Regions from separate parts of the Metapseudomonas cellulosilytica genome, predicted to be linked through region 2. Evidence: predicted binding sites of a transcription regulator. Region 2 holds the regulator's gene; the other holds the start of a gene.
What was found. The regulator FliA, encoded in region 2, starts transcription of late flagellar genes. The targets are predictions, from matches to a motif close to CTAAAGTTTNNNNNNNNNNNGCCGNTAA.
Positions count from the first base shown of each region.

Region 1: ACFW0H_RS24330 (flagellar protein MotY) is a predicted target of FliA. The motif match lies at 1,693-1,720, and genes of this name have one in related genera.

Region 1 is NZ_JBHZGN010000024.1:69,062-83,595, reverse strand. Features, by position in the region: gene ACFW0H_RS24335 (argininosuccinate synthase) at 1-519, opposite strand, end outside; gene ACFW0H_RS24330 (flagellar protein MotY) at 649-1,656, opposite strand; gene pyrC (dihydroorotase) at 1,823-2,869, shown strand; gene rnt (ribonuclease T) at 2,866-3,537, shown strand; gene ACFW0H_RS24315 (peroxiredoxin) at 3,606-4,208, opposite strand; gene ACFW0H_RS24310 (bacterioferritin-associated ferredoxin) at 4,490-4,708, shown strand; gene bfr (bacterioferritin) at 4,913-5,383, shown strand; gene grxD (Grx4 family monothiol glutaredoxin) at 5,547-5,873, opposite strand; partial or broken gene ACFW0H_RS24295 (molybdopterin-dependent oxidoreductase) at 5,967-8,080, opposite strand; gene ACFW0H_RS24290 (hypothetical protein) at 8,217-8,654, opposite strand; gene argF (ornithine carbamoyltransferase) at 9,235-10,152, shown strand; gene ACFW0H_RS24280 (ABC transporter ATP-binding protein) at 10,149-11,258, shown strand; gene ACFW0H_RS24275 (PhzF family phenazine biosynthesis protein) at 11,454-12,236, opposite strand; gene glpK (glycerol kinase GlpK) at 12,399-13,886, opposite strand; gene ybaK (Cys-tRNA(Pro) deacylase) at 13,915-14,385, opposite strand; gene ACFW0H_RS24260 (DeoR/GlpR family DNA-binding transcription regulator) at 14,488-14,534, shown strand, end outside.
Region 2 is NZ_JBHZGN010000006.1:73,263-87,796, forward strand. Features, by position in the region: gene flhA (flagellar biosynthesis protein FlhA) at 1-2,097, shown strand, start outside; gene flhF (flagellar biosynthesis protein FlhF) at 2,113-3,462, shown strand; gene fleN (flagellar synthesis regulator FleN) at 3,541-4,374, shown strand; gene fliA (RNA polymerase sigma factor FliA) at 4,371-5,117, shown strand; gene ACFW0H_RS09525 (chemotaxis response regulator CheY) at 5,201-5,575, shown strand; gene ACFW0H_RS09530 (protein phosphatase CheZ) at 5,595-6,383, shown strand; gene ACFW0H_RS09535 (chemotaxis protein CheA) at 6,395-8,611, shown strand; gene ACFW0H_RS09540 (protein-glutamate methylesterase/protein-glutamine glutaminase) at 8,655-9,752, shown strand; gene ACFW0H_RS09545 (flagellar motor protein) at 9,769-10,509, shown strand; gene motD (flagellar motor protein MotD) at 10,520-11,407, shown strand; gene ACFW0H_RS09555 (ParA family protein) at 11,458-12,246, shown strand; gene ACFW0H_RS09560 (CheW domain-containing protein) at 12,334-13,185, shown strand; gene ACFW0H_RS09565 (chemotaxis protein CheW) at 13,281-13,760, shown strand; gene ACFW0H_RS09570 (DUF2802 domain-containing protein) at 13,762-14,172, shown strand; gene ACFW0H_RS09575 (HAD family hydrolase) at 14,386-14,534, opposite strand, start outside.

The DNA.
Region 1 (14,534 bases), on a different contig from region 2:
CTTGCCGTGGCGCTCGATCGGGATGCCGTGCTTCTCGGCGTAATCCATCAGCTTCTCGCGGGACAGCAGGTCCCACTCGCGCCAGGGAGCGATCACTTTGACGCCCGGTTTCAGCGCATAGGCGCCCAGCTCGAAGCGCACCTGGTCGTTGCCCTTGCCGGTGGCGCCATGGGAGATGGCGTCGGCGCCGGTCTCGTTGGCGATCTCGATCAGGCGCTTGGCGATCAGCGGACGGGCGATGGAAGTGCCCAGCAGGTACTCGCCTTCATAGATGGTGTTGGCGCGGAACATCGGATAGACGAAATCGCGAACGAACTCTTCGCGCAGGTCGTCGATGTAGATTTCCTTGACGCCCATGGCCTTGGCCTTGGCGCGGGCCGGCTCGACCTCCTCGCCCTGGCCGAGGTCGGCGGTGAAGGTCACCACTTCACAGTTATAGGTATCTTGCAGCCACTTGAGGATCACCGAGGTGTCCAGGCCACCGGAATAAGCCAGGACAACCTTCTTTACGTCCGCCATGCCATCAACTCCACGGGGGTTGTACGAAAAACCCGTGATTCTACTGACCCTGGCGGCCAAATTACAGTGGCGCGACAGCTTGTGACGACGAGGCGACAGATTCTGTCGAGCGCGCGACGGACGGCAGACTCAGGAGCCAGTCGGCAGCGCAGGGCTGGAAGCCTCTTCCCTAATACCGGGGACAGCAGCAGGCGCGCCGGGGGTGGCGGCAGGAACGCCGGGCGCGGCGGTGGGAGCAGGCGCCTCGGCCGGGGCCGGTTCGGTAGCCGGTGGTGCCACCGGCAGGTCCACGCGAGACAGTTGCACGGTGGCGCGGCGGTTCTTCGCCCGGTTCGCCGAGCTGTTGTTCGGCGCCAGCGGATAGCGTTCGCCGTGGAAGCGCATGACCATCTGCGACTCGGCAAAGCCGTTGGCCTTGAAATAGTCGTAGACCGCCAGGGCACGGCGCCTGGAAAGGTCGCGATTGGTCAGGCGGTTGCCGCTGTTGTCGGAATGGCCGTCGATTTCGATGTGGTTGACGCTGGGGTCGGCCTTGATGAAGTCGAGGATGATTTCCAGCCTGGCCTGGGCCATCTCATCCAGGTCGGTGCCGCCGCCGGGAAAACCGACCTGCATGTGCCTCACCTGGTCGAAGTTCACCGGCAGCAGTTTGGCGGTGCAGGCCAGGTAATCCTGGTAGGCCTGGTTGAACCTCACCGGCAGCAGACGCACTTCCAGGGCATCGCCGCCCTGCAGGGTGCGGTGGCGCACCACCGGGCTGCGTCCATCCAGCAGACCGGTGAGCAGGCGCCCGGCCTGTTCCTGGGAGCTGTTGAACGGCACTTCGCCGCCGCCGACGCTGACCACGCCGAGATTGATATCGCCCCTCCCCGGCTGCCACGGCGCGGCAGCCGCCAGCAACGTAGCGGAGCCGGCACCCATCCAGCGTTCACGCGCTTTCAGGCGGAAGGTGGCCTGCTCGCCCGCACGGCGCACGAACTCGCCGGAACCGAAATCGGTGACCGGTTGCGACAGCCGGCACTCGAACTTGTCGCCCTCGACCTTCCACTCCACCTTCTCCAGGCGCGTCTGGAAGGTGACGGCCATGGCCGGCAGGCTGGCGAGCAAGCTCAGGAAGACGAGATAGCGCTGGCGCACGGCGGGCTCCACGGGGAATTACGGCGTTCCTGCTGGATATCGGTTCCAGCCGGCAGAACTTGAGGGCCGATTACGCCCCGACCGGCGCCAGCCTCAAGCCCCGCGTGCCCCTGTAGGGCTTTTCCGGTAGCATGTTGGCCCAGTTCTGCCCGCCTGGAAGCCCCTCATGTCCGACCGTTTGACCCTCCTGCGTCCCGACGACTGGCACATCCATCTGCGCGATGGTGCCGTGCTGGCCCATACCGTCGCCGATGCCGCCCGCACCTTCGGCCGCGCCATCATCATGCCCAACCTGGTGCCCCCGGTACGCAATGCCGAGGAGGCCGATGCCTACCGCCAGCGCATCCTGTCCGCCCGCCCGGCCGGCAGCCGCTTCGAGCCGCTGATGGTGCTCTACCTCACCGACCGCACCAGCCCGGAGGACATCCGCGCCGCCAAGGCTTCCGGCTTCGTCCACGCCGCCAAGCTCTACCCGGCCGGCGCCACCACCAACTCGGACTCCGGCGTCACCAGCATCGACAAGATCTTCCCGGCCCTGGAAGCCATGGCCGAAGTGGGCATGCTGCTGCTGGTCCACGGTGAAGTGACCCGCGGCGAGATCGACGTGTTCGACCGCGAGAAGGTGTTCATCGACGAGCACCTCTCCCGCGTGGTGCAGCGCTTCCCGACCCTGAAGGTGGTGTTCGAGCACATCACCACTGGCGACGCCGTGCAGTTTGTGAACTCGGCCCCGGCCAACGTCGGCGCCACCATCACTGCCCACCACCTGCTGTACAACCGCAACCACATGCTGGTCGGCGGCATCCGCCCGCACTTCTATTGCCTGCCGATCCTCAAGCGCAACGTCCATCAGGAAGCCCTGCTGGACGCTGCCACAAGCGGCAGCACCAAGTTCTTCCTCGGCACCGACTCGGCGCCCCACGCCAAGCACGCCAAGGAAGCCGCCTGCGGCTGCGCCGGCTGCTACACCGCCTATGCGGCCATCGAGCTGTATGCCGAGGCCTTCGAGCAGCGCAATGCGCTGGATAAGCTGGAAGCCTTCGCCAGCTTCCACGGCCCGGACTTCTACGGCCTGCCGCGCAACAGCGACCGCATCACCCTGGTGCGCGAGGAATGGACCGCGCCGGCCACGCTGCCGCTCGGCGAGCAGGTAGTCGTACCACTGCGCGCCGGCGAAAAGCTGCGCTGGCGCCTGCTGGAGGAGCAAGCGTGAGCGAGGATCTCTACGACGACGAACTGGACGGCAGCCTGCCGTCGGGTCCGCGCCACCCCATGGCGGCGCGCTTCCGTGGCTACCTGCCGGTGGTGGTGGACGTGGAAACCGGCGGTTTCAACGCTGCCACCGACGCCCTGCTGGAAATCGCCGCGACCACCATCGCCATGGACGAGCAGGGCTTCCTCTATCCGGACCACACCCACTTCTTCCGCATCGAGCCGTTCGAAGGCGCCAACATCGAACAGGCCGCACTGGAGTTCACCGGGATCAAGCTGGACCATCCGCTGCGCATGGCGGTGAGCGAGGAGCACGCGCTGACGGAAATCTTCCGTGGCCTGCGCAAGTCGATCAAAGCCAATGGCTGCAAGCGCGCCATCCTGGTCGGCCACAACAGCAGCTTCGACCTCGGCTTCCTCAATGCCGCGGTGAACCGCACCGGCCTCAAGCGCAACCCCTTCCACCCCTTCTCCAGCTTCGACACCGCGACCCTCGCCGGCCTTGCCTATGGCCAGACCGTGCTGGCCAAGGCCTGCCAGGCGGCCGGCATCGAGTTCGACGGCCGCGAGGCCCACTCGGCACGCTACGACACCGAGAAGACCGCCGAACTGTTCTGCGGCATCGTCAACCGCTGGAAGGAAATGGGCGGCTGGTTCGACGAGGACTAAGCGCTCGTCGAAGCTCCAGACATGAAAAAGCCCGGCAATTGCCGGGCTTTTTCTTTGGCTGCTGACGCTTACAGGGAAGAAGCGTTCTCGGCCAGATACTTGGCAACGCCTTCCGGAGAAGCGGTCATGCCCTTGTCGCCCTTCTTCCAGTTGGCCGGGCAGACTTCGCCGTGCTCTTCGGTGAATTGCAGGGCGTCGACCAGACGCAGCAGCTCGTCCATGTTACGGCCCAGCGGCAGGTCGTTGACGATCTGGGAACGCACAACGCCGTTCTTGTCGATCAGGAAAGCACCACGGTAAGCCACGCCGCCTTCGGACTCGACGTCGTAGGCCTTGGCAATATCGTGCTTCATGTCGGCAGCCAGGGTGTACTTGACCTGGCCGATGCCGCCCTTGTCCACCGGGGTGTTACGCCAGGCGTTGTGGGTGAAGTGGGAGTCGATCGACACACCGATCACTTCCACGCCGCGAGCCTTGAACTCGGGAATGCGGTGATCCAGGGCGATCAGCTCGGACGGGCAGACGAAGGTGAAGTCCAGCGGGTAGAAGAACACCAGACCGTATTTGCCCTTGATGGCCTCGGACAGGGTGAAGTTCTCGACGATTTCGCCATTGCCCAGAACCGCGGCAACGGTGAAGTCCGGAGCCTGTTTGCCTACGAGTACGCTCATTCCATGTCTCCTGTTGTCATGAGTAATCAGTGTGTCCGGGGGTCACAGCTTGGCCGACCGATGTGGCGGCGCCATGACACCCGCTTGCGCAAGGACCCGCAATCATACACGCGAGCCACCTCCCCCGCACACCGCTTTCGACTGCCGGGTCAGCCTGTGCAGACCGGCATAAACCCGCCGGGAAGCCTCTGTTTCGCACCTTCCAGCCATAACTTTGACAATCATTCTCATTACTATTAGTATCCCTTCCATCCAACCACTCCCCTGAGTCCTGAGTCGCCATGTACGTCTGTCTCTGTCTAGGTGTCACTGACGGTCAAATTCGCGAAGCCATCTACGAAGGCTGCTGCAGCTATCGCGAAGTACGCAACGCCCTGGAAGTGGGTACCCAATGCGGCAAGTGCGCTTGCCTGGCCAAGCAGGTGGTCAAGGAGACCCTGGCCGAGGTACAGAGCAGCCAGGCGGCCCTCGCCTACCCTGCGGCCTACGCCATCGCCTGACCACTCGGCGGAATCTCGAAAACCGGGCCTCAGCGTCCGGTTTTTTTATGTCTATTTTTCAACTGTTTAGGCGTTAAACGCGGAAGTTAAACGTTCTTATTAATATTCAAATTTATTTGTAATTCAATGACTTAGATTTGACACACCAAGTTTGCAGGATCAAAATTCAAAAATCTTCCACTCTTCCCAATGGCAGGACTGCACATGAAAGGCGACAAGAAAGTCATACAGCATCTCAACAAGATCCTCGGCAACGAACTTGTTGCGATCAACCAGTATTTCCTGCACGCCCGCATGTACGAAGACTGGGGCCTGAAGAAGTTGGGCGACCACGAGTACCACGAATCCATCGATGAGATGAAACATGCGGACAAGCTGATCAAGCGCATTCTCTTCCTCGAAGGCATTCCCAACCTGCAAGACCTTGGCAAGCTGATGATTGGCGAAAACACCAAGGAAATGCTGGCCAGCGACCTCAAACTGGAACAGAACGCCGTACCGGACCTGAAGGCCGCCATTGCCTACTGCGAAAGTGCCGGTGACTACGGCAGCCGCGAGCTTCTGGAAGAAATCCTCGAGTCCGAGGAAGAGCACATCGACTGGCTGGAAACCCAGTTGGGCCTGATCGACAAAGTTGGCCTGGAAAACTACCTGCAATCGCAGATGGACGAATAATCCGCCCCGGAACAAGAAGCCCCGCAAATGCGGGGCTTCTTATTGGGGAATTGAACAGCGAACAGGAATGTTTCCAATTGGCAAATAGTATCCAGACATAAACCAGAACTTTCCGGAATGAAAAAGCCCCGCACTTGGCGGGGCTCTTTCATTGGATTACGGATCAGGCGCTGGCCTTGCTCACGGCATCCTTGACCAGGGTCTGCAGCTCACCCTTTTCGAACATCTCGGTCATGATGTCGCTGCCGCCAACCAGCTCGCCGGCCACCCAGAGCTGCGGGAAGGTCGGCCAGTTGGCGTACTTCGGCAGGTTCGCACGGATTTCCGGGTTCTGCAGGATGTCGACGTAGGCGAACTTTTCACCACAAGCCATCAGGACTTGCGAGGCACGGGCCGAGAAGCCGCACTGAGGAGCGTTCGGCGAGCCTTTCATGTACAGCAGGACAGTGTTGTTGGCGATCTGCTCTTTGATGGTTTCGATGATATCCATTGGGCACCTCGGCTGAACTTTCCGACTGGCGAGTCGGCAGGATGGCGGCATTGTAACGGAAAGCCGAGAGGCGCGCTCGGACTTAGCGTGCCTTCAGGCGGCCACCACTTCCACAGGAACGCCATTGAGCGCCGCATTGCCGGAAAGCGCATCGATCTGGCGTTCGTCGGTGAGGTCGTTGGCGCTGGCACCTGGCTGTTCGCTGGCGATACCCATGCGCACACCGGGACGGGCATGGCCCCAGCCGTGCGGCAGGCTGACCACGCCCGGCATCATGTCCTCGCTGGCCCCGACCTCCACCTCGATGACACCTACCCGCGAGCGCACCCGCACCCGCTGGCCATCCACCAGGCCACGGGATTCCAGGTCCTGCGGGTGCATCAGCAACTGATGGCGCGGTTTGCCCTTCACCAGGCGGTGATAGTTGTGCATCCAGGAGTTATTGCTGCGCACGTGACGCCGTCCGATCAGCATAAGTTCGCCGTCCCTTGGCGCCTCCTGCTCGGCGAAGCGCTTGAGGTCGGCGAGGAGAATGGCCGGCGCGGCTTCCACCTTGCCGCTGGTGGTCTTGATGCGGCCGGCCAGGTTCGGCTTGAGCGGCCCGAGGTCCAGACCATGGGGATGTTCCCGCAGGCGCGACACCGAGAGCTTGTGCTCGGAGCGGTCGCCGTAGGCACCGGCGCGCAGGCCCAGGTCGATCATCTGCTCAGGCGCCAGCGTCGGTTTCAGCTCGATGCCGGTGCGCGCGGCGAAAGCCTTGGCCAGGCCGACGAAGATTTCCCAGTCATGCAATGCCCCCGCCGGTTTGGCCAGCACCGCCTCGTTGAAGCGGGTGACGTTGCGCACCGCGAAAACGTTGAAGGTGGTGTCGTAGTGCTCATGCTCCAGCGGTGCGGTGCGGTGGGCGGCAGGATCAGGTCGGCATAGCGCGTGGTCTCGTTGATGTAGAGATCGATGCTGAGCATGAACTCAAGGCCATCCAGCGCCTGCTCCAGCCGGCGCCCATTGGGAGTGGACAACACAGGGTTGCCGGCCACGGTCACCAGCGCCCGCACCTGCCCTTCGCCCGGTGTCAGCATTTCCTCTGCCAGGGCCGCCACCGGCAGCTCGCCACCGTACTCGGGCAGCCCCGACACGCGGCTCTGCCAGCGATTGAAATGCCCGCCCGAAGTAGCGGCCACCAAGTCCACCGCCGGTTCCGTGCAAAGGGCGCCCCTTACGCTGTCCAGATTGCCGGTAACCAGGTTGATCAGCTGGATCAGCCATTGGCAGAGGCTACCGAAGGCCTGGGTAGACACGCCCATGCGGCCGTAGCAGACCGCCCCCTCGGCCGCGGCAAAGTCCCGCGCCAGCTGACGTATCTGCTCCGCTGCGATACCGCAGCGCAGGCCCATGGCCTCGGGCGTGAAGGGGGCGATGGCATCACGCACCTGCTCCAGGCCCTCCACCTGCAGATGGGTCGCCCGGCCAAGCCCCTCTTCGAACAAGGTATTGAGCAGGCCGAACAGCAGTGCCGCGTCCTGCCCCGGACGCACGAACAAGTGCTGATCGGCCATGGCCGCGGTCTCGCTGCGCCGCGGGTCCACCACCACCAGCTTGCCGCCACGGGCCTGCAAGGCCTTCAGGCGTTTCTCCACATCCGGCACCGTCATGATGCTGCCGTTGGAGGCCAGTGGATTGCCGCCGAGGATCAGCATGAACTGCGTGTGGTCGATATCGGGGATGGGAATCAGCAATCCGTGGCCGTACATCTGCTGACTGATCAGATGATGGGGCAGTTGGTCCACGGAGGTGGCGGAGAATCGGCCGCGGGTCCTGAGCAGGCCGAGGAAGTAGTTGCTGTGGGTCATCAGCCCGTAGTTGTGCACGCTCGGGTTGCCCTGATAGACCGCCACCGCATTGTTGCCATGGCGCGCCTGGATATCGGCCAGGCGCTCGGCGACCAGGCCGAAGGCCTCGTCCCAGTCGATCGGCAGCCATTCGTTGCCGGCGCGGCGCATGGGCTGACGAATGCGGTCGGGGTCATTCTGGATGTCCTGCAAGGCCACGGCCTTGGGGCAGATATGGCCACGACTGAAGCTGTCCCGGGCATCGCCCTTGATGGAGAGGATGCGGCGGCTGCCGTCGTCCAGGTCTTCGGTTTCGATGGTCAGGCCGCAGATGGCCTCGCAGAGATGGCACGCACGGTGGTGGAGGGTCTTGGTCATCGCCTGGCCTCATGTTCTTGTTCGAGACGACCGGTCGGGTCGAAAGAGCAAGACTATGGGCCCGGATCCGCTGCTCGGCCAGCAGGGTCAGCGTCATGAATCGGCAGGCATCAGGCCTGCCGATTCGCCCAGGTGTTCAGCGGATGGACTTGATGGTGCCCTTGTTGCCGGTGACCTTGGCGGTGACCTTCTTGAAGACGAAGTAGTCCTGAACGCTGAGCTCATAGCGCGGTGCGACGATCAGGTCGGCTCCGGAGGATTTCACGGCTTTATAGGCGGCAGCGGATTTCACCGCGGCGAGCGGATCGGGTCCGAAAGGCAGAACGCCGCCGCTGTCTGCACCATAGGCCACACCGTCGGCGAACTGGGAATCACCGCCAAAACGCAGGAAGCCGAACAGGATGTTCACTTCCGACTGCCCGCTGATCGATTCACCCACCGCAACGTCGGCCTTCAGGTCGGTCCTGACCTTGCCGTTCAGCGGCGAAGTCGGCTGGCTGACGTTGTAGCTGGTGCAGCCGGTGAGCGCGGCAAGGGTTGCAGCCAGGGCGGCGGGAACGAGGAACTTCTTCATCGATTACTCCATGGATACTCGGATTTCTGATTGGCTCCGTAGAATCTCCTTGACGGAAACCAGCCCCCGAATCAGGCGATTTCAGGGACGCGCCACCCTAGCAATGGCTGTGGGGGTGCATAAGTTCATGCTTTCCGAAAGGGCCCAGAGAAATTTCCCCAACTGACCACCCCCAGTTCTGTAGGCTCTTGCGTGCCCGGTCAGGCACACGCGACTGTCAGCGCATCAACCTCTCCACGCCTATGCGTCCTTCATCCCCTTGGGACAGAGCAATTCCCACTCGCGTGCGATTGCCAAATTCTCCAGCCCCGTTGTACAACGTGCGTCCCGTTAAAAAAGGCAAGCGGGGACGGTCCGGCGCGGGTTTGGTGATGCTCCGGCGAACACGGGCCCGTCAGGTGCATAGCCGCGAACGACGCGGCTTCCGGTACATATTGGAAAACCGCGACATTTCCTTATAAGATCGCGCCTTCCCCCTAAATCGTCGCCACGTGCGGCTCCAACCGCCCGTCCCGCCTGCTTTGTTCCCGCAACACCGGCCAGGACAGCGGCCAGTGACAAAAGAAGAAAGGTAGTAACCATGAGCGCTAGGCATTTTCTCTCCCTGATGGACTGTACTCCCCAGGAGCTGAACAGCCTGATCCGTCGAGGCAGCGAGCTGAAGGATCTGCGCAACCGAGGCGTGCGTTACGAGCCCCTGAAAAGCCGCGTGCTCGGGATGATCTTCGAGAAGGCTTCCACCCGTACCCGTCTTTCGTTCGAAGCCGGAATGATCCAGCTCGGCGGCCAGGCCATCTTCCTGTCCCCGCGCGACACCCAGCTTGGCCGTGGCGAGCCGATCAGCGACAGCGCCATCGTCATGTCGCGCATGCTCGATGCGGTGATGATCCGGACCTTTGCCCACAGCACGCTCACCGAGTTCGCCGCCCACTCGCGGGTGCCGGTGATCAACGGCCTGTCCGACGACCTCCACCCCTGCCAGCTGCTGGCCGACATGCAGACCTTCCTTGAGCATCGCGGCAGCATCCAGGGCAAGACAGTGGCCTGGATCGGTGACGGCAACAATATGTGCAACACCTATATAGAGGCGGCGATCCAGTTCGACTTCCAGCTGCGCGTCGCCTGTCCAGAGGGCTACGAGCCCAACCCGGACTTCCTCGCCAAGGCCGGCGACCGCGTGAAAGTGCTGCGTGATCCGCGCGAAGCGGTCGCTGGCGCCCACCTGGTCAGCACCGACGTCTGGACCTCCATGGGCCAGGAAGAGGAAACGGCCCAGCGCCTGGCGCTGTTTGCGCCCTACCAGGTCAACCAGGCGCTGCTCGACCTGGCCGCCGAGGACGTGATATTCATGCACTGCCTGCCGGCCCATCGCGGTGAAGAGATCAGCATCGACCTGCTCGACGATCCGCGCTCGGTGGCCTGGGACCAGGCGGAAAACCGTCTCCATGCCCAGAAAGCCCTGCTCGAACTGCTGGTCGAACACACCCATCACGCATGACTCGCGAAATACTCCTCAGCCTGCACAACCTCAGTTGCGGTTACCACGAACACCAGGTTGTGCGGGGCCTGAACCTTCATCTCAACGCCGGTGACATCGGCTGCCTGCTCGGCCCCTCGGGCTGCGGCAAGACCACTACCCTGCGCGCCATCGCCGGCTTCGAGCCGGTACTGGAAGGCGAGATCCAGCTGGCCGATGAGGTCATCTCCCGCGCCGGCTACACCCTGGCGCCGGAGAAGCGGCGGATCGGCATGGTGTTCCAGGACTACGCACTGTTCCCCCACCTGACGGTGGCCGAAAACGTCGCCTTCGGCATCCGCAAGGAGCCGGACTGCGAGCGCAAGGTCGGTGAACTGCTGGAACTGGTGAAGCTGGGCCACCTGGCCGCACGCTATCCCCACGAGTTGTCCGGCGGCCAGCAACAGCGGGTGTCCCTGGCCCGCGCCCTGGCGCCGGAGCCGCGTCTGCTGCTGCTCGACGAGCCCTTCTCCAACCTCGACGGGGAACTGCGCCGGCGCCTCAGCCAGGAGGTCCGCGAGATCCTCAAGGCGCGCGGCACCAGCGCCATCCTGGTCACCCATGACCAGGAAGAAGCCTTCGCCGTCAGCGACCACGTCGGCGTGTTCCGCGACGGCCTGCTGGAACAGTGGGACACCCCCTACAACCTGTACCATGAGCCACTGACGCCCTTCGTCGCCAGTTTCGTCGGCCAGGGCTATTTCATCCGTGGCCAGTTGGTCTCCGCCGATGCGGTGAACACTGAACTGGGCACCATCCGCGGCAACCGCGCCTACACCTGGCCCCAGGGCTCGGCGGTGGATGTGCTGCTGCGCCCGGACGACATCGTGCATGCTCCGGAGAGCGAACTGCGCGCCACGGTGATCGGCAAGACCTTCCTCGGCGCCGCCACCCTGTACCGACTGCAACTGCCCACCGGCAGCCAGCTGGAATCCATCTTCCCCAGCCATGCCGACCACCAGCCCGGGCAGGAAGTCGGCATCCGCATCGCCGCCGATCACCTGGTGGTGTTTCCCGCCATGGGCAGCGTCGCCGCCCACTACACGCCGCAGGAATCAGGGGTTCGCCGCATCAGCGGCGCGCTCTGACGCACGAAGGGGCCCTGGGACGTCCTTCGGGCAGCTTGGCCAATGAATTCGCCCCACGGGAAAGCGTGCCCCTGAGTTGGTCATGTAGGGTGGATAGCGCTTTTCTATCCACCAACCTGCCTTGCGCCGGCCATCAAAGGTGGATCGGTGAAGCGTGATCCACCCTACGCACGCAAGTGAACTCGTTGCCCGGGGCTAGATCCACAACCGCCCACTGGCCACCAGCACCGAATGCCCCGCGATGCTCACCCGGTCGCCATCCAGCCGGCACCAGAGGTCGCCGCTGCGGGCGGAGCATTGTTCGGCGCGCAGTACGGATTTGCCGAGGCGATTCGCCCAGTAGGGGATCAGGGCGCAGTGGGCGGCTCCCGTCACCGGGTCTTCATCGATGCCGATCACCGGGGCGAAGAAGCGCGAGACGAAATCATGCTTCATCCCCGCCGCCGTGATGATCACTCCCGACCAGGGCAGTTTGGCCAAGGCCTTGAGGTCGGGCGTGCATTCACGTACCGCCTGTTCCGACTCCAGCACCGCAAGCAGGAAGTTGGCCCCCAGGGCATCCACCGGGGCGATGCCTAGCGCGTGTTCCAACTCCAGCGTCACCCCCACTTCCTGGGGCACCTGCGCGGGAAAATCCAGCGCCAGCCGCCCCTCCTCCTCGCGGATCACACGCAATTCGCCGGACTTGCTGATGAACTCCAGGCAGTCGCCCGGCTCCTGGTAGAGCTCGAACAGCACATGGGCGCTGGCCAGGGTCGCGTGACCACAAAGCGGCACCTCGGCCTTGGGCGTGAACCAGCGGATATGCCAGGCGCTGCCCTCCTTCACCAGGAAGGCGGTTTCCGACAGGTTGTGCTCGGCGGCGATGCGTTGCATGAGCTGATCGTCGAGCCAGGCGTCGAGGCGATACACCATCGCCGGGTTGCCGCCGAAAGGGCGTTGGGTGAAGGCATCGACCTGATGAAAGTCCAGCTGCATGACAAGCTCCTGGGAAGGTGGGAAACGGGGCGAGCCCAGCATGCCAGCCATACGCGCCCCGCGCGCCGTACAGTAGCCGCCCCTAATCAGAGGTACAGCCTGCTAAGTCTAGCGGAGGGTGGATATGGCGCCCTGCGCGCTCACCCTTGCACTGCGGCGCGGTCAGGCCTCGCTGCGTACCCGCTTCACGGCATCCAGCCAACCGTCGTAGAGCTTCTGTCGGTGGCTTTCGGCCATGCGCGGCACGAAGCGCTGCTGGCGGTGCCAGTGGCTGGCCACTTCGTCCAGGTCGCGGTACAGGCCCGCCTGCAGGCCGGCGAGGTAGGCCACGCCGAGGGCTGTGGTCTCGGTCACTTCCGGGCGCTCCACCGGCACCCCGAGAATGTCGGCGAGGAACTGCATCACCCAGTTGTTCTCCACCATGCCGCCGTCCACCCGCAGGGCACTGGGCGCGGCGGCGCCGTCCTGGGCCATGGCTTCCAGCAGGTCGCGGGTCTGGTAGCAGACCGACTGCAGGCCGGCGGTGACGATTTCTTTGATCCCGGTATCGCGGGTCAGGCCGAAGATCGCGCCGCGGGCGCGCGGATCCCAGTAGGGTGCGCCGAGGCCGGTGAAGGCCGGCACCAGATAGACGCCACAGGCGTCGCCGGTCTGCTCGGCCAGGGCTTCGGTGTCGCGGGCGTGGCTGATCAGCTTGATACCGTCGCGCAGCCACTGCACCGCGGCGCCAGCGACGAAGATGCTGCCCTCCACCGCATAGCTCACCTTGCCGTTCAGGCGATAGCCCACAGTCGTCAGCAGGCGGTTGCGGGAGACCACCGGCTGGTCGCCGGTGTTCTGGATCATGAAGCAACCGGTGCCATAGGTACTCTTCACCATGCCTGGCTGGAAGCAGGCCTGGCCGATCAGTGCCGCTTGCTGGTCGCCGGCCATGCCGCGCACCGGAATGCTCGCGCCGAGCAACCCGGCCTCGGTAGCGCCGAACTCGGCGGCGCTGTCCAGCACCTCCGGCAGCAGGCTGGCGGGGATGTCGAACAGTCGCAGCAACTCATCGTCCCACTGCTGCTTGTGGATATTGAACAGCAGGGTGCGCGAGGCGTTGGTGGCGTCGGTGCGATGCACCTTGCCGCCGGTCAGGCGCCAGAGCAGGAAAGTGTCCACCGTGCCGAAACGCAGCTCCCCACGCTCGGCGCGCTCGCGGGCGCCCGGCACGTTTTCCAGTATCCAGCGCAGCTTGGTGGCGGAGAAATAAGGGTCGATCAACAGGCCGGTGCGATTGGCCACATCCGCTTCATGGCCGGCAGCCTTGAGCGACGTGCAGTAGTCGGCGGTGCGGCGGTCCTGCCAGACGATGGCCGGATGGATAGGGGTACCGGTCACGGCGTCCCACACCAGCGTGGTCTCGCGCTGGTTGGTGATGCCGATGGCGGCGATCTCGGCCGGGTTCAGGCCGCTCTGCTCCAAGGCTTCGCGACAGACCTTGAGGGTGGTGAGCCAGATCTCCTCGCCGTCGTGCTCCACCCAGCCGTCCTTGGGGAAATACTGCTTGAATTCCTGCTGGGCGCGAGCCACCGGCAGGCCCTGGGCGCTGAAGACAATGGCGCGGCTGCTGGTGGTGCCCTGGTCGATGGCGAGCAGATACTGGGCCATGGCGATGCTTCCTTGTTGTTATGGGGTGTCAGGGACGGCCGATTTCAGCGAACTGCCCTTGGGTGTGGGCCGCGAGGGTATCGGCGGACAGCTCCACCTCCAGGCCACGCCGACCGGCGCTGACATGAATGCTGTCGAAATTCCGCGCCGTGCTGTCGATGAAGGTGCGCAGACGCTTCTTCTGCCCCAGCGGACTGATGCCCCCCACCAGGTAGCCGGTGCTGCGCTGTGCCTGGTTCGGGTCGGCCATTTCGGCCTTCTTCGCCCCCGCCGCCTGGGCCAGGGCCTTCAGGTCCAGGCTGCCCGCCACCGGTACCACGGCCACCAGCAGCTCGCCCTTCTCGGTGGCGGCCAGCAGGGTCTTGAACACCCTGGCCGGGTCCAGGTTGAGCTTCTCGGCAGCCTCCAGGCCGTAGGACGGCGCCTTGGGATCGTGGGAATAGCTGTGCACCTTGTGCTCAGCCTTGGCTTTCTTCAGCAGATCGATGGCGGGTGTCATGTTCGATTGTGAAAATCCTGCGACAGATTCGGCGTACCTTAACGGGAAAAGCCGTCATTCGACAGCCCACCGCTATAATGCCGCGCAAAACAAGGAGCCAGCATGAACCTGGGCCCACGGCAACAAGACATCCTCGACCTCACCCGCGA
Region 2 (14,534 bases):
GTCCGCGACAACCTGATGGGCATGGGGCGTGGCAACCTCGGGGTGCCGCTGCTGGTGCTGGTCATGCTGGGCATGATGACGCTGCCGGTGCCGCCGTTCCTGCTGGACGTGTTCTTCACCTTCAACATCGCCCTGTCGATCGTCGTGTTGCTGGTCTGCGTGTACGCCATGCGTCCGCTGGACTTCGCCGTCTTCCCCACCATCCTGCTGGTGGCGACCCTGCTGCGCCTGGCGCTGAACGTGGCCTCCACCCGGGTGGTGCTGCTCCACGGCCAGGACGGCCACGACGCCGCCGGCAAGGTGATCCAGGCATTCGGCGACGTGGTGGTGGGCGGCAACTACGTGGTCGGCATCGTGGTCTTCGCGATCCTGATGATCATCAACTTCGTGGTGGTCACCAAGGGCGCCGGGCGCATCTCCGAGGTGAGCGCGCGCTTCACCCTGGACGCCATGCCTGGCAAGCAGATGGCTATCGACGCCGATCTCAATGCCGGCCTGATCGACCAGGCCGAAGCCAAGAAGCGCCGTACCGAGGTGTCCCAGGAGGCCGACTTCTACGGCTCCATGGACGGTGCCAGCAAGTTCGTCCGCGGCGATGCCATCGCCGGCCTGCTGATCCTCTTCATCAACCTGATCGGCGGCATGGCCATCGGCATGTTGCAGCACGACATGAGCTTTGCCGACGCCGGCCGCATCTACTCCCTGCTGACCATCGGCGACGGCCTGGTGGCGCAGATCCCCTCGCTGCTGCTGTCCACCGCCGCGGCCATCATGGTCACCCGGGTGTCCACCTCCGAAGACATGGGGCAGCAGGTCAACCGCCAGATGTTCGCCTCGCCCAAGGCGCTGGCGGTCTCCGCCGCGATCCTCATCGCCATGGGCCTGGTGCCGGGCATGCCGCACGTGTCCTTCGTCGGTCTGGGCCTGATCGCCGCCGGCGGTGCCTGGTGGATCTGGCAGAAGCAGAAGAAGGCCAAGGACGAGGCGGTGCAGGAAGAGAAGCGCCAGCAGGAGCTGCTGCCTGCCCAGCGCGCCCAGGAAACCAAGGAGCTGGGCTGGGACGACGTCACCCCGGTGGACCTGGTGGGGCTGGAAGTGGGCTATCGCCTGATCCCGCTGGTGGACCGCAACCAGGGCGGCCAACTGCTGGCGCGGATCAAGGGCGTGCGCAAGAAGCTGTCCCAGGAGATGGGCTTCCTCATGCCTTCCGTGCACATCCGTGACAACCTCGACCTGTTGCCCAATGCCTATCGCCTGACCCTGATGGGGGTGAGCGTGGCCGAGGCGGAGGTCTACCCGGACCGCGAACTGGCGATCAACCCCGGCCAGGTGTTCGGCACCCTCAACGGGGTGGCCGCCAAGGATCCGGCGTTCGGCCTGGAAGCGGTCTGGATCGACGCCAGCCAGCGCGACCAGGCCCAGTCCCTCGGCTACACGGTGGTGGATGCCAGTACCGTGGTCGCCACCCACCTCAACCAGGTCCTGCACAAGCACGCCCACGAGCTGCTCGGCCACGAGGAAGTCCAGCAGCTCATGCAGCTGCTGGCCAAGAGCTCGCCGCGCCTGGCCGAGGAGCTGGTGCCGGGCATGGTCTCGCTGTCCACCCTGCTCAGGGTTCTCCAGGCGCTGCTGCAGGAGCAGGTGCCGGTGCGCGACATCCGCACCATTGCCGAAGCCATCGCCAACCTGGCGCCCAAGAGTCAAGATCCCGCCGCGCTGGTGGCGGCGGTCCGTGTGGCGCTGGCCCGCGCCATCGTGCAAAGCATTGTGGGACTAGAGCCGGAGCTGCCTGTGATCACCCTGGAGCCCAGGTTGGAACAGATATTGCTCAATAGCATGCAGAAGGCCGGACAGGGTTCGGATGATGGCGTTCTCCTCGAACCCGGCATGGCCGAGAAGCTGCAACGTTCCCTGGTGGAGGCGGCGCAGCGCCAGGAAATGCTCGGCAAGCAGGCGATCCTGCTGGTGGCCGGGCCGATCCGGGCGATGATGTCGCGCTTCGCAAGGCTCGCCGTGCCGACCATGCACGTACTGGCCTACCAGGAAATACCGGACAACAAGCAGGTCACCATAGTCGCGACTGTGGGGCAGAACTAACCGAGGTCAAGGGCCATGCAGGTCAAACGCTTCTTCGCCGCCGATATGCGTCAAGCCATGAAGCTGGTGCGTGATGAACTGGGCGCGGATGCCGCCATCATCGGCACCCGCCGGGTGGCAGGCGGTGTCGAGCTGACCGCCGCGCTGGACTACCCGCTGCCGGCCCCGGCGCCGAGCAAACCCAACCCGGCCCTCGAATCCGAGCTGCGCAAGACCCAGGCGCGCATCGCCGAAGCCCAGGCCGAGCTGACCACCCGCGCCCAGGCAGATGCCGGCAAGGACCGTCAATTGTTCGCCGGTGAGCCGCTGACCGCCATCGAGTCGGAACTGCCGGAGTCCGCCCTGGCCGCCGCCCTGAGCCGCCCGCGTCCGGTCGCCCGCCCGGTGGAGCCGGTCAGCGCGCCGCGGCCCGCCCATGTGGACCAGGCTGCCCTCGATGCCATGCGTTTCGAGCTGAGCGGCCTGCGTGAACTGATCGAAGTGCAGCTGGGTTCCATCGCCTGGGGCCAGATGCAGAGCCGCCGTCCGCAGCAGGCCAGCCTCTGGCGCCGCCTGCAGCGCATGGGGCTGCCGGCCGACCTCGGCCGCGCCCTGCTGGACAAGGTGGCCAGCGTCGGCGAGCCGCGCCAGGCCTGGCGCATGCTGCTGGCGCACTTGGCCCAAGCCATCCGCACGCCCGCGCAGGAACCGCTGGAAGAGGGCGGGGTGATCGCCCTGGTCGGCCCGGCCGGCATGGGCAAGACCACCACCCTGGCCAAGCTGGCCGCCCGCTACGTGCTCAAATACGGCGCCCAGAGCGTCGCCCTGGTGAGCATGGACAGCTTCCGCATCGGCGCCCAGGAACAGCTCAAGACCCTCGGCCGCATCCTCAATGTGCCGGTGACCCTGGTGGACCCGGGCCAGTCCCTGACCCAGGCGCTTGCGCCACTGGCGCGCAAGCGCGTGGTACTGGTCGACACCGCCGGCCTGCCGGCCAATGATCCGGCCCTGGCCATGCAGCTCGAAGCCCTGGCCAGCCGGACCATCAATGCGAAGAATTACCTGGTGATGGCCGCCACCAGCCAGAGCCAGGTGCTCAAGGCGGCCTATCACAGTTACAAGCGTTGCGGCCTGGTCGGCTGCATCATTACCAAGGCGGACGAAGCGGCCAGCCTGGGCGAGGTTCTGGGGCTGGCTATCGGCCAGCATCTCCCGGTAGCCTATCTGGCCGACGGGCCGCGAATTCCGGATGATCTGCAAGTTCCCCGCAGCCACCAGCTGGTAAGCCGTGCGGTCAGCCTCCAGGCGCCGGAAGACCCGAGCGAGGACGCCATGGCCGAGCTGTTCGCCGGTCTCTACCAGAATCCGGCGCGTCGCGCGGGTTGATGAATTCATTGCGCCGCCCTGGATTGGGCGGCACCAGACAGCCAAGTGGCCCAGTCGATCTGAGACAAGGTATTTGAAATGGGAAGTATGCATCCCGTACAGGTGATCGCGGTGACCGGCGGCAAGGGTGGCGTCGGCAAGACCAATGTGTCGGTGAATCTTTCCCTGGCGCTGGCCGATCTCGGTCGCCGCGTCATGTTGCTGGACGCCGACCTGGGACTCGCCAACGTCGATGTCCTGCTCGGCCTCACCGCCAAACGCACCCTGGCCGATGTGATCAATGGCGAATGCGACCTGCGCGACGTGCTGTTGCAGGGGCCGGGGGGCATCCGCATCGTCCCGGCCGCTTCCGGCACCCAGAGCATGGTGCAGCTTTCGCCCATGCAGCACGCCGGCCTGATCCAGGCATTCAGCGAGATCAGCGACAACCTCGATGTGCTGGTGATCGACACCGCCGCCGGCATCGGCGATTCGGTGGTCAGCTTCGTCCGCGCGGCCCAGGAAGTGATAGTGGTGGTCTGCGACGAGCCGACCTCCATCACCGACGCCTACGCGTTGATCAAGCTGCTGAACCGCGACTACGGCATGAGCCGCTTCCGCGTCCTGGCCAACATGGCCCACAGCCCCCAGGAAGGACGCAACCTCTTCGCCAAGCTGACCAAGGTCACCGACCGCTTCCTCGACGTCGCGCTGCAATACGTTGGCGCCGTGCCCTACGACGAGTCGGTGCGCAAGGCGGTGCAGAAGCAGCGTGCGGTGTATGAAGCCTTCCCGCGCTCGAAGTGCTCGCTGGCCTTCAAGGCCATCGCGCAGAAGGTCGACAGCTGGCCGCTGCCGGCCAATCCGCGGGGCCACCTGGAGTTCTTCGTCGAGCGGCTGGTCAAGCAGCCGTCCGCGGAAAACCCCGTATGACACCCGCATCCGGACTGCGCATGTACGGCAAGGCTCAGGCAAGGGACTCGCAGCATCAGCTGATCGAGCGCTATGCCCCCCTGGTCAAGCGCATCGCCTACCACTTGCTGGCGCGTCTGCCGGCCAGCGTGCAGGTGGAAGACCTGATGCAGTCCGGGATGATCGGCTTGCTCGAAGCCTCGAAGAAATACGACGGCGGCAAGGGCGCCAGCTTCGAAACCTATGCCGGCATCCGCATCCGCGGCGCCATGCTCGACGAGGTGCGCAAGGGCGACTGGGCACCGCGTTCGGTGCACCGCAACACCCGCATGGTGAGCGATGCGATCCGCGTCATCGAAGCGCGTACCGGTCGCGACGCTAAAGATCAGGAGGTTGCTGCCGAACTTGGATTGAGTCTCGAAGACTACTACGGCATCCTGAGCGACACCTTGGGCAGCCGCCTGTTCAGCTTCGACGACCTGTTGCAGGACGGCGAGCATGGCGGGGTGCACGAGGACGCCGGAGTCACCCAACTTTCGCCCTCCAACGAGCTGGAAGAAGAGCGCTTCCAGGCCGCGCTGGCCGACGCCATCGCGAACCTGCCGGAGCGCGAGCGCCTGGTGCTGGCGCTGTACTACGACGAAGAATTGAACCTGAAGGAAATCGGTGAAGTGCTGGGGGTCAGCGAATCGCGAGTCAGCCAATTGCATAGCCAGTGCGCCGCACGCCTGCGTGCGCGGCTCGGCGAATGGCGCGCGCGCTGAATGGCACACCGCTTCCAGATTTGAACGGCGCACCCGGCAAGAGGGGCGTTTGAGACTGTACGGAGGTCGACTTGGACAAGAATATGAAAATCCTCATCGTTGACGATTTCTCGACGATGAGACGCATCATCAAGAACCTCTTGCGCGACTTGGGTTTCACCAATACCGCCGAAGCCGACGACGGCACCACGGCGCTGCCGATGCTGCACAGCGGCAATTTCGACTTCCTCGTGACCGACTGGAACATGCCCGGCATGACCGGGATCGACCTGCTGCGCACCGTCCGTGCCGACGAGCGCCTGAAGCACCTGCCGGTCCTGATGGTGACCGCCGAAGCCAAGCGCGACCAGATCATCGAGGCGGCCCAGGCCGGTGTGAACGGCTATGTGGTCAAGCCTTTCACTGCCCAGGTGCTGAAAGAAAAAATCGAGAAGATCTTCGAGCGGGTCAACGGCTGATGCCAGCCGCGAGGGCACCATGGAGCAGAACGAAACCCTGCTGGGAGACTTCGAGTCGACCCTGAAAGTCCGTGCGCGGGAACTGGTGGAAAGCCTGGAAAGAGGCAACTTCACCGACGCCGTGCAACTCATCCACGAACTCAATCACGTCCGTGATCGCGGCCTCTACCAGGAAGTCGGCAAGCTCACACGCGAACTGCATAACGCCATCGTCAATTTCCAGATCGACCCGCACCTGCCCCACGCCCAGGAAATGTCGCAGATCGCCGACGCGACCGACCGCCTGGGCTATGTGGTGCAGATGACCGAGAAGGCCGCCAACCGCACCATGGACCTGGTGGAAGAGAGCGCGCCCTTGCTGGGCGGGCTGGGCGACGAGGCCCGGCAGCTGGGCGAGGAGTGGGGCCGCTTCATGCGCCGGGAAATCGGCGCGGACGGTTTCCGCGAGCTGGCCCGGCGCATCGAGCAGTTCCTCGCGCGCAGCCAGCGCGACAGCGATACGTTGTCCGCCAGGCTCAACGACATCCTGCTGGCCCAGGACTACCAGGACCTCACCGGCCAGGTGATCAAGCGCGTGACCCAACTGGTCACCGAGGTGGAGAGCAACCTGGTCAAGCTGGTGCTGATGGCCAGCCAGGTGGATCGCTACGCCGGCATCGAGCACGACCACGCCCTGCTGCGCGCCGAGCTGGAACAACAAAAAAATCCTTCCAGGGGTGAAGGTCCGCAGATCCATGCCGATAAACGGGAAGACGTGGTGTCCGGCCAGGACGACGTCGACGATCTGCTATCCAGCCTTGGTTTCTAGGGAGCGCTCAAATGAGCTTCGACGCCGATGAAGAAATCCTCCAGGACTTCCTGGTAGAGGCCGGCGAGATTCTGGAGCAACTGTCCGAGCAGCTGGTCGAGCTGGAAAGCCGCCCGGACGACATGGACCTGCTCAACGCGATCTTCCGTGGTTTCCATACCGTGAAAGGCGGTGCCGGCTTCCTCCAGCTCAATGCCCTGGTGGAGTGCTGCCACATCGCCGAGAACGTCTTCGACATCCTGCGCAAGGGCGAACGCCGCGTGGATGCCGAGCTGATGGACGTGGTGCTGCAGGCCCTGGACACGGTCAACGAGATGTTCAGCGAGGTGCGTGAGCGGAGCGAACCGACACCCGCCACCCCCGCGCTGCTGGCCGCGTTGTCGCGCCTGGCTGAGCCGGGCGGCAGCGAGCCCGCGGCTGCCATCGCCGTGGTGCCGGCAGCGCCGCAAGCCACCGCGGACATCACCGACAGCGAGTTCGAGCAACTGCTGGAGGCCCTGGGCGACAACGTCGGCGGCAGCGCCGAGCCCACTGCCGTGGCGGCCGATGAAATCACCGACGACGAGTTCGAAGCGCTCCTCGACCAGCTCCACGGCAAGGGCAAGTTCGCCGGTGCCGTGGAGCCGGCAACCGCGGTCGCCGCCCATGCATCGACTACTGCCCATGCATCGACCGCCGCCCTGGCGACTGCCGGTGCGGGCGACGAGATCAGCGACGACGAGTTCGAGGACCTGCTCGACCAATTGCACGGCAAGGGCAAGTTCGGTGGTGCCGTGGAAGCGACCGCTGCGCCGGTGGCACCTGCCGCACCTGTCGCGCCAGCGGCCGGCAGCGGCGACAACATCACCGACGACGAATTCGAAGCGCTCCTCGATCAACTGCACGGCAAGGGCAAGTTCATCGGCGCCACCGAAGAACCGGTCGCCGTAGCCGCACCGGCTGCCAGCCGCCCGGCTCCGGTCGCTGCGCCCAAGCCCGCCGCCAAGGCCGAGCCGGCGCCGCGCCAGGCCGCCGCGCCGGCCTCGGGCAATGCTGCCGCCGGCCCCGCCGTGGCCAACGAAACGGAAACCACGGTACGGGTGGATACCGCGCGCCTGGACGAGATCATGAACATGGTCGGCGAACTGGTGCTGGTGCGTAACCGCCTGGTGCGCCTGGGCGCCAACAGCGGCGACGAGGCCATGGCCAAGGCGGTGTCCAACCTCGATGTGGTCACCGCGGACCTGCAGACGGCCGTGATGAAGACCCGCATGCAGCCGATCAAGAAGGTCTTCGGCCGCTTCCCGCGCCTGGTCCGCGACCTGGCGCGCAACCTGAAGAAGGAAATCAACCTCGAGCTGGTGGGCGAGGAGACCGACCTGGACAAGAACCTGGTCGAGGCCCTGGCCGACCCGCTGGTGCACCTGGTGCGCAACGCCGTCGACCACGGTATCGAATCCCCCGAGGAGCGCGAGGCCGCCGGCAAGCCGCGCACCGGCCGGGTGGTGCTCTCCGCCGAACAGGAAGGCGACCACATCCTGCTGATGATCACCGACGACGGCAAGGGCATGGACGCGGCCGTGCTGCGCGCCAAGGCGGTGGAGAAAGGGCTGCTGGACAGGGACGCCGCCGAGCGCCTCACCGAACTGGAGTGCTACAACCTGATCTTCGCCCCGGGCTTCTCGACCAAGACCGAGATTTCCGACGTGTCCGGCCGCGGCGTCGGCATGGACGTGGTGAAGACCAAGATCTCCCAGCTCAACGGCACGGTGAACGTGTACTCGCAGAAGGGCGCGGGCTCGAAGATCGTCATCAAGGTCCCGCTGACCCTGGCGATCATGCCGACTCTGATGGTGATGCTGGGCAACCAGGCGTTCGCCTTCCCGCTGGTCAACGTCAACGAGATCTTCCACCTCGACCTGTCGCGCACCAACGTGGTGGATGGCCAGGAGGTGGTGATCGTCCGCGACAAGGCGCTGCCGCTGTTCTACCTCAAGCGCTGGCTGGTGCGTGACGCTGCGGTGGAGGAGCAGGGCGAGGGGCACGTGGTGATCCTCTCCGTGGGCACCCAGCGCATCGGCTTCGTGGTCGACCAGCTGGTGGGCCAGGAGGAGGTGGTGATCAAGCCCCTGGGCAAGATGCTCCAGGGCACGCCGGGCATGTCCGGCGCCACCATCACCGGCGACGGCCGTATCGCGTTGATCCTCGACGTGCCGAGCATGCTCAAGCATTACGCGCGCCGTGGCTGATCCGGGCGGCCGGGAATGGCCGCCCGCAAGGAGTTTCATTCATATGGCAGTCAAGGTTCTGGTGGTGGACGATTCCGGGTTCTTCCGCCGCCGTGTCTCGGAAATCCTTTCTTCCGACCCCAATATCCAGGTGGTGGGCACCGCCACCAATGGCCGCGAGGCCATCGACCAGGCGCTGGCGCTCAAGCCGGACGTCATCACCATGGACTACGAGATGCCGATGATGGACGGCATCACCGCGGTGCGGCACATCATGCAGCGCTGCCCGACCCCGGTGCTGATGTTCTCCTCGCTCACCCACGAGGGCGCCCGCGTCACCCTCGACGCCCTGGATGCAGGCGCGGTGGATTTCCTGCCGAAGAACTTCGAGGACATTTCGCGTACCCCCGAGAAGGTCAAGCAGCTGCTCTGCGAGAAAGTCCACAGCATCGCCCGCAGCAACCGCCGCTACAGCAGTTTCGGCGCCTCGCCGCAGCCGTCGCCCGCCGCCAGCCTACCGGCGCGGCCGGCAGCGCTGCCGGCGCAGCCGGGCCACACTGCAGCGGCGGCCCCGGCAAGTTCGGCCGCCCCAAAGCGTAAGGCCTACCGGCTGGTGGCCATCGGCACCTCCACCGGTGGGCCGGTCGCCCTGCAACGTGTGCTCACCCAGTTGCCGGCCAACTTCCCGGCGCCGCTAGTGCTGGTCCAGCACATGCCGGCAGCCTTCACCAAGGCCTTCGCCGAGCGCCTGGACAAGCTCTGCCGGATTACCGTCAAGGAAGCCGAGGATGGCGACCAGCTCCGTCCGGGCCTGGCCCTGCTGGCGCCAGGCGGTAAGCAGATGATGGTCGACCCGCGCGGCGTGGTGCGCATCCTGCCGGGCGACGAGCGCCTGAACTACAAGCCCTGCGTCGACATCACCTTCGGCTCGGCGGCCAAGTCCTATAACGACAAGGTCCTGGCGGTGGTGCTCACCGGCATGGGCGCCGATGGCCGCGAAGGCGCGCGCCTGCTCAAGCAGGGCGGCAGCCAGATCTGGGCCCAGGACGAAGCCAGCTGCGTGATCTACGGCATGCCCATGGCGGTGGTGAAGGCCAACCTGGCCGACGCCGTCTACGGCCTGGACGATATCGGCCGGCACCTGGTCGAGGCGTGCATGTGATGGAGAACACCCGGTAATGGATGTACTGAGCCTCATCGGGGTAATCCTGGCCCTCGTCGCCATCATCGGCGGCAACTACCTCGAAGGCGGCCACGCCGCGGCCCTGCTCAACGGGCCGGCGGCGCTCATCGTCCTGGGCGGCACCCTGGGCGCGGTCTTCCTGCAGACGCCCGTGAGCGTGTTCAAGCGTGCACTGGGCATCATCCGCTGGATCCTCTTCCCGCCGCAGGTCGATTTGCCCGGAGGCATCGACCGCGTGGTGAGCTGGAGCATGACCGCGCGCAAGGAAGGACTGCTCGGGTTGGAATCGGTCGCCGACAGCGAGCCCGATCCCTTCGCCCGCAAGGGCCTGCAACTGCTGGTGGACGGCGCGGAGCCCGAGTCCATCCGCAGCATCCTCGAAGTCGACCTGTTCACCCAGGAGGGGCGCGATCTTTCGGCCGCCAAGGTATTCGAGAGCATGGGCGGCTATGCGCCCACCATCGGTATCCTCGGCGCCGTCATGGGGCTGATCCATGTCATGGGCAACCTGGCCGACCCCGGCCAGCTCGGCGGCGGCATCGCCGTCGCCTTCGTCGCCACCATCTACGGCGTGGGTTTTGCCAACCTGCTGCTGTTGCCCATCGGCAACAAGCTCAAATCCATCGCCATACGCCAGTCCCGCTACCGCGAGATGCTGCTGGAGGGCATCCTCTCCATCGCCGAGGGCGAGAACCCGCGCTCCATCGAACTGAAGCTGCAAGGCTTCATGGACTGAGGGAGCGGCCATGGCGCGCAGGCGGCATCACGAGGAACAGGAGAATCACGAACGCTGGCTGGTGTCCTACGCGGACTTCATCACCCTGCTGTTCGCCTTCTTCGTGGTGATGTACTCCATCTCCTCGATCAACGAGGGCAAATACAAGATCCTCTCCGAATCCCTGGTGGGTGTGTTCAACCAGCCGGACCGCTCGGTCCAGCCGATTCCCGTCGGCGAGGAGAGGCCGCGCACCAGCGAGCCGGACCGCGCCCTGGTGGAAGAGAGCGAGCGCAGCCAGACGGCCATCGACGATCCGGGCGCCGACCCGCTGCAGGACATTGCCCAGAGCGTGCGCGAGGCATTCGGGGAGCTGATCGACTCGCAGCAGCTGAACGTGCGCGGCAACGAACTCTGGGTGGAGATCGAGATGAACTCCAGCCTGTTGTTCCCCAGCGGCGATGCCATCCCCAACGACGCCGCCTTCGGCCTGATCGAGAAGGTTGCCGGGATTCTGGCACCCTACGACAACCCCGTGCATGTCGAAGGCTTCACCGACAACCTGCCCATCGCCACCTCGAAGTTTCCTTCCAACTGGGAGCTTTCCACGGCGCGCGCGGCGAGCATCGTGCGCATGCTGGCCATGCAAGGCGTGGCGCCCCGGCGCCTGGCCGCGGTGGGCTATGGCGAGTTCCAGCCAGTGGCGGACAACGCCACCGCAGAAGGCCGCGCACGCAACCGCCGCGTGGTGCTGGTGATCTCCCGGAATCTGGATGTGCGCCGTGCCGTGAGTGGTGTCGGCAGCGCCCATGCCCGGCCCGATGCCGCATTGCGGAGGGCTGGCACGCAACCTGCACCGGCAGTATCGGCACAGGCCCCTGGATCGGGTGCCGTCAATTCCCCGTCGCCTGCCCAGTAGGGCGGGTGGATAGTCTCGGCGCATTAGCGCAGCCGGGAGGATGAAAGAAGATGAGAGTCTGGGCAGTAGCCAACCAAAAAGGTGGAGTCGGCAAGACCACCACATCCATCGCCCTGGCCGGCCTGCTGGCCGAAGCCGGCAAGCGCGTGGTGGTGGTGGACCTCGATCCCCATGGGTCGATGACCAGCTATTTCGGGCACGATCCGGACAGCCTGGAGCACAGTTGCTTCGACCTGTTCCTCAACCAGGGCGGCGTGCCCGACGGCCTGCCGCGCGAGTTGCTGCTGCCGACCAGCCATGAACGCATTGCGCTGCTGCCGTCCAGCACCGCGTTGGCCACCCTTGAGCGCCAGTCTCCGGGCCAGAACGGCCTGGGCCTGGTGATCGCCAAGAGCCTGGCGCAGCTCTGGCAGCAGTTCGACCACGCGATCATCGACAGCCCGCCGTTGCTCGGTGTGCTGATGGTCAACGCCCTGGCCGCCAGCCAGCAGCTGGTGGTCCCGGTGCAGACGGAGTTCCTCGCGGTGAAGGGCCTGGAGCGCATGGTCAGCACCCTCGGCATGGTCAACCGCTCGCGCAAGCAGGCCTTGCCCTACACCATAGTGCCGACCCTGTTCGACCGGCGGACCCAGGCCTCGCTCAACACCCTCAAGGTGCTGCGCAACAACTACCCGGAAAACCTCTGGCCGGCCTATATCCCGGTGGATACCCGCCTGCGGGATGCCAGCCGCGCCGGTGTCACGCCTTCCCAGTACGATGCCAACAGCCGCGGCGTGATCGCCTACCGGGCCCTGCTCAAGCATTTGCTCAGCCAGCAGCTGGCTGCCCAGGTGGCCTGAGATGCGCAGCGATGCCGACCGCCGGAGCTCAAGTGAAGGGCGTCGCCTGCCGATAGGCTCTGAAGATCAATCCGCCGGATTCCCATCATGAGTCGTCCCGTCGCTACCGCCACCCGCCCGCAACTGGCGCTGCAGTCCTACCTGGATGCGCTGCTGCACGAGGCCTCGGTCGAGCTGGCCGAAAGCATCAGCCGGGAAGAGTTCGAAGCCGCGGTGCTGGAAGAGCAGGTCCGCGATGCGCGCATGACCCGCGTCCTGGCCGAGGCGCCCCTGGTGGCCCCGCAGCCGGTGGACCCCGAGCCCGCTGCCGTGGTGGAGGTGGAGCCGCTGCTGGTGCTGGAGCCCGAATGCCCGGTGCCGGCCTCGCAGCCGATGGAGCAGGAGCCCGTCGCGATCCGTGTCGAGCCCCTGGTGGAACTCAGCGCCCCGAGCGCGCCGCAGTCCGACATTCCGGCGCTGATCGCCGGTGGTCGTCCGGCCTGGGGCGAGGAGCCCTTCGAGTGCCTGCTGTTCGATGTCGCCGGCCTGACCCTGGCGGTTCCGCTGGTGTCCCTGGGCTCCATCTACCCGCTGGCGGGGCAGGAGTTGACGCCATTGTTCGGGCAACCGGACTGGTTCCTCGGCATACTGCCGTGCCAGGCCGGCAACCTGAAGGTGCTGGATACCGCGCGCTGGGTGATGCCCGAGCGCTACCGCGACGATTTCCGCGAGGGCCTGCAGTACGTGATTTCGGTGCAGGGCTACGAATGGGGGCTGGCGGTGCACCAGGTCAGCCGCTCCATCCGCCTGGACCCGAACGAGATCAAATGGCGCAGCCAGCGTAGCCAAAGGCCCTGGTTGGCCGGTACCGTGATCGAGCACATGTGCGCCTTGCTGGACGTCACGGCCCTGGCCGAGCTGATCGCCAGTGGTGCCGTGAGGAGCATGTCGCTGAATTGAGGTTGTGGTCCCGTCAGGTGCGGGATCGGAAGGACACAACAGCGGGCTGACCCGCGCATGCCACCCCCGGGGTGGCTCAAGAGAGGCTAGGGAACATGAAGAAATCGTCCGCTCAAGGTGCCGAAGATCCCATCCTGCAATGGGTGACCTTCCGCCTGGACAACGAGACCTACGGCATCAACGTGATGCAGGTGCAGGAAGTCCTGCGCTACACCGAGATCGCGCCGGTGCCGGGGGCGCCGAGCTACGTGCTGGGCATCATCAACCTGCGCGGCAACGTGGTGACCGTGATCGACACGCGCCAGCGCTTCGGCCTCGGCCCGGCGCCGGTGACCGACAACACCCGCATCGTGATCATCGAGGCGGACAAGCAGGTGGTGGGCATTCTGGTCGACAGCGTGGCCGAGGTGGTTTACCTGCGCCAGTCGGAGATCGAGACCGCGCCCAACGTCGGTAACGATGAGTCCGCCAAGTTCATCCAGGGCGTCTGCAACAAGAATGGCGAACTGCTGATCCTCGTCGAACTGGACAAGATGATGAGCGAGGAAGAGTGGTCGGAGCTGGAGAGCATCTGAGTTGATCTGGATCGCACTGCTCGCGGCGGCCCTCGCCCTGGCCTGCACGGTGCTGGGCGTGGTCTGCCACCGCCTGGCGCAGCGCCTGCGCCAGGAAGTGGCGGCCCAGGCCGAGCGCGACGCGGTGCGCGACCAGAAACTCAAGGACCTGGGACGTCGCCTGGAGACCTACCTGGAAGGCAGCGTGCGCGTTGGCGAGGAACTCCACGAACTGCGCCGCGTTGTGGCGCCCCTGCCGGACAAGCTCAACCAGATCGAGCAGCGCGACCCCAGCAGCCTGTCCTTCTCCCAGGCTGCGCGCCTGGTGGGCCTGGGCGCCAGCGTCGACGACCTGACCCAGTCTTGCGGCCTGACCAAGGCCGAAGCCGAGCTGGTGAGCAAGCTGCACCAGGCGCGAAAGGACCGCGGCTGAGCCAGGAAGCTTGTGGGAGCGATTTCAATCGCGAATGAATTCGCTCCCACAAGGCGCTGCCGTGTCAGCCGTGTAGGGTGGATAGCGCTTTTCTATCCACCAGCGAGGTCACGCAAGGCACCGATGGTGGAAATCCCCAAAGGGATTTCCACCCTACGCGTTGATTGACATGGGATCTCCCACAACACCAACAGCGATGCCTGGCCTCGCCTCCTAACTCACCCGCACCTCCAGCGCCACGCCGCCCACTATCCTGCCGTTCTCCCGCTGCACCAGGTCGAGGGTGAAGCGTGTGCCGCGCCTGGCGTTCGCCGGCACCTTGACCCGCAGGCCGACCCGTAGCGCTTCGGCCGGCCGCAGCA